Regions from separate parts of the Bradyrhizobium sp. Leaf396 genome, predicted to be linked through region 1. Evidence: predicted binding sites of a transcription regulator. Region 1 holds the regulator's gene; the other holds the start of a gene.
What was found. Region 1 encodes LexA, which represses DNA repair genes until DNA is damaged. Its sites were predicted from a motif close to TGTTCNNNNTGTGTTCNG; they were not measured.
Positions count from the first base shown of each region.

Region 1 (7,248 bases):
CTGGCCGGCGCCGAGCCGCTGGCCGAAGAAACGGTTTCCCTCGAGGGGGCCTACCATCGCGTGCTCGCGCGCGACGTCGCGGCGCGGCGCACGCAACCGCCTGAGGCGATGTCGGCGATGGACGGCTATGCAGTGCGGGCGGCCGATGCGGCCACGATCGATTCCAGGCTGACGGTAACGGGCGAGGTCGCAGCGGGCCGTCCGTTCGCTGGAAGGGTCGGCGTCGGCGAAGCCGTACGAATCTTCACGGGCGGCGTCGTTCCCGATGGCGCCGACGCGGTTGTGATCCAGGAGGACACGATCGCCGAGGGCAAGCTCATCACGATCAAGGAGGCCGCAATTCCCGGCCGTCACATTCGCCCCGCCGGCGTCGACTTCCGCGAGGGCGACGTGCTGCTGCGCAAGGGAACCCGCCTCACCGAGCGCGATCTGGCGCTGGCCGCGGCAATGAATCACCCGCAGCTCGCCGTCTGCCGCCGTCCGAAGGTCGCGATCCTTGCCACCGGCGACGAACTGGTGGCGCCGGGCAGCACGCCCGGTCCCGGCCAGATCGTCTACTCCAACGGCTACGCCCTGCACGCGCTCGCGCGCAGCGAGGGCGCCGAGACCATCGATCTCGGCGTTGCCGCCGATACGCTGGAGTCCACGTCCGCCGGCATCCGCCGCGCCCGCGAGAGCGGTGCCGACATCCTGATCACCACCGGTGGAGCGTCGGTCGGCGACCACGACCTGGTCCAGCAGGCGCTGAGGGACGAAGGCATCTCGATGGCGTTCTGGAAGATTGCGATTCGGCCCGGCAAGCCGATGATGCACGGCCGGCTCGGCGCGATGCGCGTGATCGGCCTGCCCGGCAATCCCGTATCATCTTACGTGTGCGCCTTCCTGTTCATGGTGCCGCTGATTCGTGCGCTCTCGGGCCGCTCGATGATTCATCATCAGCGCGAGCACGCCGTGCTGGGTCGCGATCTCGCTGCCAACGACCAGCGCGAGGATTATCTGCGCGCACGCCTGGAGCTGCGCGACGACGGCGCGCTCGTTGCTGTTCCCGTGAGCCATCAGGACTCCTCGCTGCTTGCGAATCTTGCTGCGGCACAGCTACTTCTCGTGCGCGCACCGTTCGCGCCGAAGGCCGAAGCCGGCACGCCCTGCGTGGTGCTGCGGCTTCCGGCCTGAGCTGCGGGGCCACACGCATTCCGCGAACTCCGCCCCGTTCACCGTAAATTAAGCAGTTGCGGAACACATATCGAACATATAGTGTCCGTTCATGATTTGTTTCGAGATGTAGCGGCCTTATCGCCGAAATTCATCGTCTCGGAATCGAACGACATCAACCGGGGGACTTTGGTCGAGATGTTGACGCGCAAACAATACGAGCTTCTGCGGTTCATCAGCGAACGTCTGAAGGAAAGCGGCGTGCCGCCATCCTTCGATGAGATGAAGGATGCGCTCGACCTGCGCTCGAAGTCAGGCATCCATCGCCTGATCACGGCGCTCGAGGAACGCGGCTTCATCCGCCGCCTGCCAAACCGCGCCCGTGCCATCGAGGTGATCAAGCTGCCGGAGCTCCAGGCCGCTGCCGGCAGCCGCCGCGGCTTCACGCCTAGCGTCATCGAGGGCAATCTCGGGAGGATACGCCCCACGTCCAGCCCGCCTGCGGACGAAGGCGAGCGTCCCGTTGCGGTGCCCGTGATGGGGCGCATCGCAGCCGGCACGCCGATCGAGGCGTTGCAGACCCGGAGCCACACCATCAGCGTGCCGCCTGACATGCTCGGCTCAGGCGAGCATTATGCGCTCGAGGTACGCGGCGATTCGATGGTCGAGGCCGGCATCCTCGACGGCGACATGGCTCTGATCCAGCGCAACGAGAGTGCCAATACCGGTGACATCGTGGTGGCGCTGATCGATGACGAGGAGGCCACGCTCAAGCGCTTCCGCCGCCGCGGTGCCTCGATCGCGCTCGAGCCTGCCAATGCCGCGTACGAGGTCCGCATCCTGCCGCCGAACCGCGTGAAAATTCAGGGCAAGCTGATCGGGCTTTACCGGAAGTACTGAGCGGATCCAGCGTCCGAGCTTTGTGGCGCGGATGAGGATCGCTCCGGCTGGATGGTTTTCTGGTTCTGCGCAGATTATCCGGCCCCTTTTTCTCCCGCGCGATGTCTCAAGCTTGCTTGCGAGCAGCATCGCACCCCGCCGATTCAAGGCGACGACCGCGCGTCGGTTCGCTTTGAGCGGAAGCGCAGCAGCGCTGATGGCAGCATCGGGGTCGCGTGGCTGTTGCACGATCGCCGCATCGTCTGCAGAGCAATCGTATGCGGCTGCCGAAAATGCTCCGAAGCGAGCTTTGTTCCTATTGGATTGGGGAAAGATAATGTGATCGCGGCCTGCGGACGCAGCCGCAGATTTGCCTACAACGAAGCAGAGCGTTGCGTGCTTCCACCCTGTTGGAGGCCTGCGCCTCAAAGAGGTGCGGGTCATCTTCACATGAGGAGCACCCGATGTGTGACTACAGCCTGCATGCCATCGCGACGCGCCCGGCCGAAGTCGGCGAGACCATCGTCACGACAACGTTCCGCGGCACCTCAACGCGCGGCTTCGCGTCTGAAGCCGATCTCTCCGTCGCAGTCTGCCTGCTGCCGGGCACCGAGCTCGCTTTTGCCGACAACGTCCGTTACGATAACCGCTGGATCTGGACGCGCACCGTCAACTCCCGCGTCGGCAAGTTCGGCAAGATCGATCCGCACATTCCCGATCGCCATCATGACGCGATCGAATTCCCGGACGGCAAGTCCGTGCTGGTGACACAGCTGGTCGAAGGCCAGCGCGCGACCGTGCTGCAGCTGCCGGTGACCCAGACAATTGGCGAGCGCGAGCACAAGCCGCAGATCGCCGCCGGGACCCGGTCGACGATCACCCGCCTGCCGATCGACTGAAGCCGTCGTTCCGACCGAGAGGTCGAGAACCAGGATCAAAATGCCATCGCCGGCCGCGGCCGGCGAGATGGTATGGGTGCGTTCATGGAAGCCCGTCGGTTCGCCTGGTCCCGTCTATCCTCCATCGTCAGCCTGCAAGTCGGCATCCGATGGCGTTGCGTCCCGATTGCGGGGCAGTGCCGTCTTCGGCGCGAGGCTGCCGTCGAAGTCTCCCTCGCCGGCGCCCGCCGGCAACCAGGGGCGGCTTGCGCTGCGCGCCCTCACGGCCTGAACCGAGAAGCCTTCGCCGCTCCGCGTCAGAGCCAGTGCACCCTGACTGGCCAGACGCGGCCGGTCGATGACCATCGCCGCGCAATCAGGGGGCACGGGCCGCGCCGTCACCACCAGCGCGGCGCGGCTGCAATCGTCCGCCAGCGCGTCGATGCGGAGAGAAAGCGCGACCAAGCGCCCGTCAGCCAAGGCCGTGACGCAGCCGGACGCGTCGCAAGACACACCGTCGGCCAGCGAGGCACTGCCGGCGTCGCGGGGATCGCCGTCGGCAGCCAGCCATTGCTTGAGCAGGAAGCCATCCCTGCTCGCGCGGATCACATGCAGATGCCCGTCCCTGCCCCGCACGGCGACGCTCGCGCCGTCCCCGGCGATCAGGATATCGGGCTGTCGCACCGACAGCCCCCAGATGATCGCGGCAAACAGCACCAGCGCACCGGACCAGCGCAAGGGCGTGCGCAACAGGCCCATCACGATGACCCCGAGGCTCGCCGCGATCAGCGGCGCGATCCCGAACGCGGGAATGCGGCCGACCGCGCCGGGCAATGCCTCCACCCAGCGCGAGACCGCGACCATCCAGTCGATGCCGATCCCCATCAGCCACCAGAACACGCCGTCGAGCCCGAACGGCGCCGCGAGCAGCCCCAACAGCCCGGCCGGCATCACCAGCGCCGAGACCACCGGCATCGCGCCGAGATTGGCGAGCACGCCGTATGGCGTCACGCGGTGGAAGTGGAAGGCGGCATAAGGCGTGGTGGCAAGCCCGGCGATCAAGGAGGCCAGGAACAATATCGCGATCTCGCGGCCGCCCCACAGCGCGATCCGCGCCGTTGCGGAATGATCGGGCGATGCGAGCAGGTTCGGCATGCCGATCTGCACCAGCGCCACCAGCCCGAGCGTTGCGGCAAATGACATCTGAAAACTGGGATGAACCAGGGCCTCCGGTGCGACCGCGAGCACGATCAGTGCGGCCACCGCAAGCGTCCTGAACGTGATGGCGCGGCGGTCCACCATCACGGCGATCAGCACCACCGCCGTCATGAAGAACGACCTCTGCGTCGCGACCTCTGCGCCCGAAAGCAGCAGGTAGAACGCAGCCGCAACCAGCGCCGCTGCCGCCGACCACTTCTTGATCGCGAAGCCGGCCGCCAGTCCCGGGATCAACGCCAGCAGCGCGCGCACTGCGAAGAATACGACGCCGGCGACGACCGCCATGTGGTAGCCGGAGATCGACAGCACATGGCCCAGCCCCGAGACGAACATGGCGTCGTTGACGGGCGCGGTGATCGCATCACGCCGGCCGGTGAGCAGCGCCGTCGCGATCGCTCGGTTGTCGCCTTCGAGCGTGGCACGGATGCGCCCGTCGATCGCATCGCGCAGGCCCTGCATGAAAGCCGCGTAGCGCAGCCGCAAGCCGCCGGCATCCGGCGGCGTCGACGCCGTGATCGTGCCCATCACGAAGCCGGAGGCGCCGATGCCCTGGAAGAACATGTCGCGTGAGAAATCATAGCTGCCGGGGCGCACCGGCGAGATCGGCGGCAGCAGCCGGGCCTTCAGCTGCACGAAGCTGCCGACCTCCGGTGCCGTTCCCTTCCGAACCGAAAGACGCACGCGCTCGAGCTTGATGTCGCTGCGCTGCGCCTCCATCGCGGTGACGCGCAGCACGAAACGATCGGTGCGCTCGCGGATGTCCCGCGCTTCAACGAACCCCGACAGCGACACCGAATAGAGCGGCTTTGCCAAAACGGTGTGAGCGACGCGCGCGGTCTTCCAGGTCGCGACGGCAAAGCCGGCGGCGACCGCTGCGATCATGATGGCGGGGGCGAACAGGCGGCTCCGCCGCAGCAGCACCGCGCCGAGCATCAGCGCGGCCGCTGTCGTTGCCACGACCCACAGCACAGGCTCGTGATCCGCGGCGAAGTAGAGTGCAATCCCGCCCCCGAAGGCGACCGGCACCCAGGGCAACAACCGGCCGGGCCCCGCCTCGGCGCGGGCCCATCGGCGCAGCGTCTCGACGATGGCGGGCCAAAGGCCAAGGTCAGCCGGCGCGAAGCCGCCAGCGGGCGCGACACGGCCGACTGGCCACGTCCCGGCGACTCCCTGGGAGCGCACTGGCCGGCTCCGCTCCGCCATTCCCCCTGCACCTTGCGATACGCGACGGGCGACGAGGCTACTGGAAGGTGCGACTGCTCAGATAGCGGTACAGATCAGGAACGAGCGGCCGAGCGCCCTACTTTTCCTCTTCCATCGTCACGGCCACCGACGCCTTGGCGGACAGACGGACCTTGTTGCCTTCGACGTCGGCAACGAGGCCCTTGTCGATGAAATGATGGTGACCCTTGTGACTGCCCTCGCCACTGTCCTTCTTGGTCAGCTTGATGCGATTGCCCTCGACGCGATCGACGGTGCCGACATGAACGCCGTCGGCGCCGATCACTTCCATATGCTCTGCAATGTTCTGCATGGCCGGATCCCTGTTTGGATCCCACTCAACGCACCAGTCCCACGTTCGTTTCCAGCACCTGATGAGGATCCTGTGTGCGGCGAGGCGCGTCAGATCAGCGGCGCCTGCGAGGAGGCATGGTGGTTGACGATCTTCCAGTCGCCGTCCTCCCGGACGATCACCCAGCTCATCTTGACCATGAGATCGGCACGCTCGCCGGCAAGATCGAATGAGATGGTCGCAGCCATGTTGATGAGGTCGGGACCCGACTGTGCCGCCTGTACATCCGAGAACGCGGCGCTCGGTTTGCGCCAGCGCGGCAGGCCGTTGAAATAGTCGGCGACGCCGTCCCTGCCCCGATAGAGTTTCGGATTGGAGCCGAAGAAGAACGCGTTCTTCGAATACAGCGACGACAGCGCCGAGGCGTCGAGCTTTGCGAAGCCTGCGCACCATTTCGAGATGATGGCGGAAACGATCTCGCCGGCCTCACTGCTCATGACCGCTCCCTCAGCCTTTGGCGACTTCCTTCGCAAACGTATCACGCAGGCCGATGGTGCGCGAGAACACCGGCTTGCCAGGCGTCGAGTCCTTGTCACGCACGAAATAGCCCTGGCGCTCGAACTGCATCGGCTCGGTCGAATTGCTCTCGGCAACGGAAGCCTCCACCCGCGCGTCGGAGAGAATCTGCAGCGAGTTCGGATTGAGATCGGCTGCAAAATTGGAGGCGTCTGGGGTCGGATTGGCGAAAAGCTGGTTGTAGATGCGGATCTCCGCCGGCATCGAAGTCGCGGCCGGCAGCCAGTGCATGGTGGCCTTGACCTTGCGGCCGTCGGGCGCGTTGCCGCCCTTGGTGGCGGGATCGTAGGTGCAGCGCAGCTCCACCACCTCGCCCTTGTCGTTCTTGATCACGCCGGTGCATTTGACGAAATAGGCATAACGCAGCCGCACCTCGTTGCCCGGCGACAGGCGGAAGAACTTCTTCGGCGGGTTCTCCATGAAGTCGTCCTGCTCGATATAGAGCTCGCGGCCGAAAGTGATCTTGCGCGTGCCGGCGCTGGCGTCGTCGGGATGGTTGATCGCCTCGAGCTCTTCGGTCTGCCCTTCCGGATAATTCTCGATTACGACCTTCAGCGGCCTCAACACCGCCATGCGGCGCTGGGCCGTGCGGTTCAGCTCCTCGCGGATGCAGAACTCGAGCATGCCGACATCCACCACGCTGTTGGCCTTGGCGACGCCGATGCGCCTGACGAATTCGCGCAAGGCCGCCGGCGGCACGCCGCGGCGGCGCATGCCTGCCATGGTCGGCATGCGCGGATCGTCCCAGCCCGCGACATGGCCGTCGCGGACCAGCTGGGTCAGCACGCGCTTCGACAGCAGCGTGTAGGTCAGGTTCAGCCGCGCGAACTCATACTGGTGCGGCTTGGACGGCACCGGCAGCTTCTCGATGAACCATTCATAGAGCGGCCGGTGGTCCTCGAACTCCAGCGTGCAGATCGAATGCGTGATGCCTTCGATGGCGTCGGACTGGCCATGCGCATAGTCGTAGCTCGGATAGATGCTCCACTTCGTGCCGGTGCGCGGATGGTGCGCATGCAGGATGCGGTACAG
Region 1 covers NZ_LMQJ01000064.1:269,101-276,348, reverse strand. Annotated here, with positions in the region: gene ASG57_RS32615 (molybdopterin molybdotransferase MoeA) at 1-1,173, shown strand, start outside; gene lexA (transcriptional repressor LexA) at 1,351-2,052, shown strand; gene ASG57_RS32605 (hypothetical protein) at 2,496-2,930, shown strand; gene ASG57_RS32600 (ComEC/Rec2 family competence protein) at 3,045-5,330, opposite strand; gene ASG57_RS32595 (DUF2171 domain-containing protein) at 5,428-5,661, opposite strand; gene ASG57_RS32590 (nuclear transport factor 2 family protein) at 5,751-6,137, opposite strand; gene ASG57_RS32585 (glutamine--tRNA ligase/YqeY domain fusion protein) at 6,148-7,248, opposite strand, start outside.

Region 2 (7,248 bases), on a different contig from region 1:
GTGCCGATGTCTTCGAGGCTGCCTTCGATCGTCGCTTGCGGGGCGAGCCGGCCGGCATCGGCGCCGCCGATCAGCACGCCGTCCATCGCGATCTCATAGACCGGCATCACGCCGCGCGTGGTCTCGAATTTGAGGTGGCATGGCAGCCGTTCGGTCTTGCGCCGGTCGGCATGCTCGCTCTGGCGCAGCAGCACGGCGCAGCGCGATTTCAGCTTTTGTGCAAACGTGGTGACCGCTTTGCCGGCACTGGCGACGTTCTCGCCGTGGGTTTCGGCCGCCTTGGTTGCCGCGTCGATCTCCGCCGCGCTCTCGCCGACCGAGATGATGAATTCCGAAGCGCTGGCGGCATTGCCGGAGACTTCGCTGGTGGTGGCGTTCTGCTCGGCGACCGCGCCGTTGACGGTGTCGAACACCGGACGGATCGCTTCGATTGCCTGCGAGATGCGATGCACCGCGTCCGCCGATCCGGCCGCATCGCGTTGCAGCGCATCGATCTTCTTGGTGATCTCTTCCGTCGCGCTCTGGGTCTGCACCGCGAGTGCCTTGACCTCGGTGGCGACGACCGCAAAACCCTTTCCCGCGGCGCCGGCGCGCGCGGCCTCGATGGTCGAGTTGAGCGCGAGCAGCGTCGTTTGCCGCGCGATCTGCGCGATGAGGTTCACGACGTTGCCGATGGCAGCGGACGACTCGCGCAAGCGGTCGACATTGGCGCGCGCTTCCTGCGCCGCGGTGCTGGCCTCGTCGGCGAGCTTGCCGGCTTGCCGGACCTGCGCGCCGATGCCTTGCGCGGACTGGGTGAATTTGTCGGCGGCATCGGCGAAGGTGGATGCGGTCGATTGCGCCGCGTTGGTCCGGCCGGTCAGAGCGTCGGTGCGGTCGCGAATGGCGGCCAGCGTCGCCGCGGTCGCCTCGGCTCCGCCGGCCACCGAATTGGCGGCGCGCTCCAGCTGGCGGATCATGCCGCCGAGCTCGAGCTCAAGCAGTTCCAGGATCTCCCGGGCCGAATCGCCTTCGGTGGGGGCGGGTTCGGAATGGGGCGCCGAAAGCGCAGCCTCAGGGGCTGCCAAGGGCGCGGGCATTTCCGGCAGACGCTTCCGAAACAGTCCGAACGCCATCAGGTCTCTCTTGTCGGGGGACAGGCCGAGGTTATTTTCGCAGGCTGGAATGAAGTCACGGTTAACGATGCCTCACTTCTAGGCATGAAACCGTATGCTATTACCCTAAAGTATCAGAGGCTCTTTCATTCCGGTGGGGTGGGGGCCTATAAGGCCGCGTTTCCCACCCCATTGGCGTACGATTCCCAGAACATCCCAAGAGACCACGCATGGCCGGACATTCCCAATTCAAGAACATCATGCACCGCAAGGGGCGGCAGGATGCCCAGAAGTCGAAGATCTTCGGCAAGCTGGCGCGGGAAATCACCGTCGCGGCCAAGCTGGGGACGCCCGACCCCGCCATGAACCCGCGCCTGCGCGCCGCCGTGATCGCAGCGCGGCAGGAGAACATGCCGAAGGACAACATCGAGCGCGCCATCAAGAAGGCGATCGGCAGCGACGGCGAGAACTATGACGAAATCCGTTACGAGGGCTACGGCCCCGGCGGCGTCGCCGTCATCGTCGAGGCACTGACCGACAACCGCAACCGCGCGGCGTCGGATATCCGCTCCTTCTTCACCAAATCGGGCGGCAATCTCGGCGAAACCGGCTCGGTGTCGTTCATGTTCGACCGCACCGGCATCATCGAATACGACCGCAGCGTCGCCTCCGACGACGCGATGCTGGATGCCGCGATCGAGGCAGGCGCCGACGACGTGGTCTCGGGCGAGAGCGGTCACGAGATCTACGCCTCGACCGAAGGCTATCGCGACGTCGCCAAGGCGCTGGAAGCCAAGTTCGGCGAGCCGCGCAAGGCCGCGCTGATCTGGAAACCGCAGAACACCGTCGCAGTCGACGATGAGACCGGCGAGAAGCTGCTCAAGCTGATGGACCTGCTCAACGAGCACGACGACGTCCAGAACGTCTACGCCAATTTCGAGGTGTCGGACGCGCTGATGGCGAAAATGGGCGGCTAGGCAGCTGCTGGTCTGGTCCACGGCTGTCATCGCCCGCGAAAGCGGGCGATCCAGTATTCCAGGCACGCCGGAGCGATACAGTTACACGCGGCGTGATGGATACCCCCTTTGCGGCGTGTGACGGCAGAACGCGTGGTGGACAGCCTCGCTCCTCAAAGCACCCCACTTCCCCTGTTACTTCCGTTCTGTTTCTGTTTCCCTCAGTCCGGCCAGCCGCTATCACTGGCCCATGACCGCGCTCCCGATTCGTGGCCCTGTTCGCATCATCGGCATCGACCCCGGCTTGCGCCGCACCGGCTGGGGCGTGATCGAGGCCGAGGGCAACCGCCTGATCTACGTCGCCTGCGGCTCGGTGGAGCCGCCGGATGATCTGCCGCTGGCGAGCCGGCTGCTTGCCATCCATGAAGGACTCGCGGCCGTCCTGTCCAGCCACGAGCCGATGGAAGCGGCGGTCGAGCAGACCTTCGTCAACAAGGACGGCGTTGCAACGCTGAAGCTCGGCCAGGCCCGCGGCGTCGCCATGCTGGCGCCTGCAATGTTCGGCATCTCGGTCGCCGAATATGCGCCGAACCAGGTCAAGAAGACGGTTGTCGGCGCCGGTCACGCCGACAAGCAACAGATCGCGATGATGCTGAAGATATTGCTGCCCAAAGCCGAGCCGCCGTCAGCAGACGCCGCCGACGCGCTCGCCATCGCCATCACCCATGCCCATCACCGCCAGAGCACCGCGCTCCGGCTGAAGGTGGCGGGGATATGATCCGTCGTCGCTTGTCACCGCCGTCATGCCCGGGCTTGTTCCCGGTATCCACCTTCTTTGTTGCAGGGGGCAAAGACGTGGATGACCGGGGCAAGCCCCGCCATGACGAAAGACAGGCGTGTATTGCGACCGGGGACCTGAGATGATCGGCAAGCTCAAGGGCCTGATCGATTCCTACGGCGAGGATTTCGTCATCCTCGACGTCGGCGGCGTTGGCTATCAGGTGCATTGCTCGTCGCGGACGCTGCAGCATCTGCCGTCGCCGGGTGAGGCCGCCGTGCTGTCGATCGAGACCTATGTCCGCGAGGACCAGATCAAGCTGTTCGGCTTCCGCACCGACCATGAGCGCGAATGGTTTCGCCTGCTCCAGACCGTGCAGGGCGTCGGCGCCAAGGTTGCGCTCGCCGTGCTCGGCACGCTGGCACCGGCCGACCTCGCCAATGCCATCGCGTTGCGCGACAAGGCCGCTGTGGCGCGCACGCCCGGCGTCGGCCCCAAGGTCGCCGAGCGCATCGTCACCGAGTTGAAGGACAAGGCGCCGGCCTTCGCCAATGTCGATCCCGCCGTGGTGCATCTCGCCGGTGCCGTCGACGACCAGCGCGCGCCGCGCCCGGTGGCGGATGCAATTTCCGCGCTGGTCAATCTCGGCTACGGCCAGCCGCAGGCGGCTGCTGCGATTGCATCGGCCTCGCGTAGCGCCGGTGAGAATGCCGAGACGGCGCAGCTCATTCGCCTCGGGCTGAAGGAACTCGCGAAGTGAGCGACCCCAAAGCCAGCCGCATGGTTTCGCCCGAGCGCCGCAGCGACGATGTCGGCGATACCGCGCTGCGTCCGCAATCGCTGTCGGACTTTGTCGGCCAGCAGCAGGCGCGCAAGAATCTCTCGATCTTCATCGAGGCGGCGCGCAAGCGCGGCGAGGCGCTGGATCACGTGCTGTTCGTCGGCCCGCCCGGCCTCGGCAAGACCACCCTGGCGCAGATCGTGGCCAAGGAACTCGGCGTCGGCTTCCGCGCCACGTCGGGGCCGGTGATTGCCAAGGCCGGCGATCTCGCCGCGCTCCTCACCAATCTCGAAGAGCGCGACGTGCTTTTCATCGACGAGATTCATCGCCTCAGCCCCGCGGTGGAGGAGGTGCTCTATCCCGCGATGGAGGATTTCCAGCTCGACCTCATCATCGGCGAGGGACCGGCGGCGCGCTCGGTGAAGATCGAGCTGTCGAAATTCACGCTTGTCGGCGCCACCACGCGCGCCGGCCTTCTCACCAACCCCCTGCGCGATCGCTTCGGCATCCCGGTCCGGCTGAATTTCTACACCATCGAGGAATTGGAGAGCATCGTCAGCCGCGGCGCGCGCGTGCTCAATGTTGGCATGAGCGCCGATGGCGCCAACGAGATCGCGCGCCGCGCCCGTGGCACGCCGCGCATCGCCGGCCGCCTGCTCAGGCGTGTGCGCGATTTCGCCTCGGCGGCCAATGCCGACACGATCGATCGCACGATCGCCGACCACGCGCTGAGCGCGCTCGAGGTCGACGCGGCAGGTCTCGACGCCATGGACCGCCGCTATCTCACGACCATCGCGCTCAATTATGGCGGCGGCCCGGTCGGCGTCGAGACCATGGCGGCGGCGTTGTCGGAGCCGCGCGATGCCATCGAGGATATCATCGAGCCCTACCTGATCCAGTGCGGCTATCTGCAGCGCACCCCGCGCGGCCGGCTGCTGACGTCGCACGCCTTCCGGCATCTCGGTCTCGCCGAACCCAACCGCGACCCCGCCCAGTTCGGCCTGTTCGGCACGGATCAGGCCGACGAAGACTGACCGCCGCAACCGGTGAACCCACCGGATCAATCCCATCACTAATCCGAACGCGCGGCAAAAGACGCCGCCGTTCATGCAGATGGATTGGAGTTCGGAGAATGGGGCTGACGGACGACACAGGAGTGCTCGAACTCATCGCGGCCGCGCCGCAGCTTCGCACGCCCGATGAGACCGAGGCGTTTCTGGACCCAATGCCGATCAGTGAGCTGGCGTCGATGTGGTGCGCGCTCCAGCGCGTCAGCCGGCGCGACCAGGCCGGCAGCATCTGGGCCCTGAAGCTCTATTTCGATCATCTGCCCCACCGCCGGCCTCAACAGGCGCTCGATCTCGTGCTGGAAGTGCTCAAGACCGAGGCTGACAAGCCGACAGTGATGCAGCTCAACGACAAGTTCCTGCTGTCGCTGCTCTATGCGCATGGCGAAGTCGTGATCGCGCGCATAGAGCACGAGGCTGCGCACAATGACCGGCTGCGCTGGCTGCTCGGCGGCGTGCATGTTGCGCCCGACGATCCCTTGATGTCGCGTATTGCAGAACTTGCCGACAGCGAGGCCTGGCAGGCCGACTATGCGGCCCAGCGCACGCCGCGCGAGCCGCTCGATTGCGCCAGCATGCCGACCGCAGCGCTCGCCCGCGCTTGGGTCGAGCAGTATTCCAAGTCCGATCGTGATCAGGACGACAATCTGTTCGCGATCATGGATTTCGAGCGCGATCTGCGCGAGGACGATCCCGACCGGATGATCGACCTGATCCTCGAGATACTAAAAATCGAGGCAAATCCGGTGTTGCTGTCGCTGCTGGCCGCCGGTCCCCTCGAAGATGTGATCAGTGCCGGGACGATCGACCGCATCGAGCGCGAGGCGCGTGTCAATGAACGGTTTCGCGATCTGCTCGGCGGCGTCTGGTACTACCGCGCGCCCGAGGAATTGAAGACGCGGCTGGATGCGCTGATCGGCGAGAGCCGCTGGTGACGATTGTGCAGGCCTCTGCACGCAGATGCAGACGGTCTGCACGGGCGCACCCCAATTCCGCTTCAATCGGATCGCATCGAGACGCTGCATCAGAAACGGGCTTCCATGATCACGCGTCGTCACCTCATCCGTTCCATCGGGGGCTTGTCCGCCCTCGGAATCTCGACCGCTGCCTATGGCGTCGGCGTCGAGCCGATGCTGCGGCTCCGCGTCACCCGCTATCATCCGACGCCGCGGCAATGGCCGGCGGATCTTCCGCTCAAGATCGCCGTCATCGCCGATCTCCATGCCTGCGATCCCTGGATGCCGCTGGACCGGGTCGAGGCCATCGTCGACCGCACCAACGCCCTCAGGGCCGATCTCATCGTGCTGCTCGGCGACTACGTCGCCGGCCTGCATCAGGTCACGCGGCTCATTCCATGCAGCGAATGGGCACGCGTGCTGGCCGGCCTCAAGGCGCCGCTGGGCGTTCATGCCGTCATGGGCAACCATGATTATTGGGACGACAGGGCCGTGCAGCGGGCGGGGCAGGGGACGACCATCGCGCATCGTGCGCTGGAGGCCGCCGGCATCCCCGTCTACGAGAACGACGTCGTGCGCCTCACGAAGAACGGTCGCCCGTTCTGGCTCGCCGGCCTCGGCGATCAACTCGCGTTCCTCCCGGCGCGCCGGTTCCGGACCATGGCGCGCTTCGGTGCCGACGATCTCACTGCGACCCTCGCCAAGGTCACGGACGATGCGCCGATCATCCTGCTCGCGCATGAGCCCCACATCGCCCCACGGGTGCCATCGCGCGTCGCGCTGCAATTGTCCGGCCATACCCATGGCGGCCAAGTCCGCCTGCTCGGCTGGTCTCCCGCCGTGCCGCCGCAGCATGGCGTCCGCCTCGCCTATGGTCATGTCAGGCTGAAATGCGACGTCATCATCTCCGGCGGCCTCGGTTGCAGCATCTTGCCGCTCCGCTTTGGCGTGCCGCCGGAGATCGTCGAGGTGACGCTGGGTCGGGCGGGACACCTCGTGTCCTGACGACGCTTGCGCCGCGGTCTGTTTTTGCGCAGAACGGACCGGTGACGACAAGCGAAGAGGCTCGTGACGTGACTGCCCATCTCGATGGCGAGATCCGCGACGGCCGCCACCACATGCAGGTCCGCGTCTACTACGAGGACACGGATTTTTCCGGCATCGTCTATCACGCCAATTACCTGCGCTACATGGAGCGCGGGCGGACCAATCATCTCAGGCTGATGGGCGCCGAGCAGCAGGCGCTGTTCGAGCAGACCGAGACGGAAGGCGCCGGCTTCGCCTTTGTCGTGCGGTCGATGCATCTTGATTTCCTCAAGCCCGCGCGAATGGACGACGTCCTCGACATCGTGACCTGGCCCGTCGCGGTGAAGGGCGCCTCCATCATGCTGGCCCAGGAGGTACGGCGCGGCGGCGACGTGCTGGTGAAGGCCGAAGTGCGCGTCGCCTTCATCAGTGGCGGGCGTGCCCAGCCGATTCCGAAGTCCATCCGCATGCTGATGAAGGCCGATCTGATTTCGTGATCGCCCGATTTGTGATGCCCTATCGACTCCGGCGAGTGCAGCGATAGATTGCGGTCCTAACCCATCGATGAGGCACCCCATGTCCCGCCCGCC
Region 2 covers NZ_LMQJ01000007.1:192,083-199,330, reverse strand. Annotated here, with positions in the region: gene ASG57_RS09695 (methyl-accepting chemotaxis protein) at 1-1,115, opposite strand, end outside; gene ASG57_RS09690 (YebC/PmpR family DNA-binding transcriptional regulator) at 1,325-2,071, shown strand; gene ruvC (crossover junction endodeoxyribonuclease RuvC) at 2,301-2,828, shown strand; gene ruvA (Holliday junction branch migration protein RuvA) at 2,971-3,588, shown strand; gene ruvB (Holliday junction branch migration DNA helicase RuvB) at 3,609-4,643, shown strand; gene ASG57_RS09670 (DUF6869 domain-containing protein) at 4,742-5,611, shown strand; gene ASG57_RS09665 (metallophosphoesterase) at 5,717-6,637, shown strand; gene ybgC (tol-pal system-associated acyl-CoA thioesterase) at 6,706-7,155, shown strand; gene ASG57_RS09655 (nuclear transport factor 2 family protein) at 7,235-7,248, shown strand, end outside.
Region 2: ruvC (crossover junction endodeoxyribonuclease RuvC) is a predicted target of LexA. The motif match lies at 2,253-2,270, and genes of this name have one in related genera.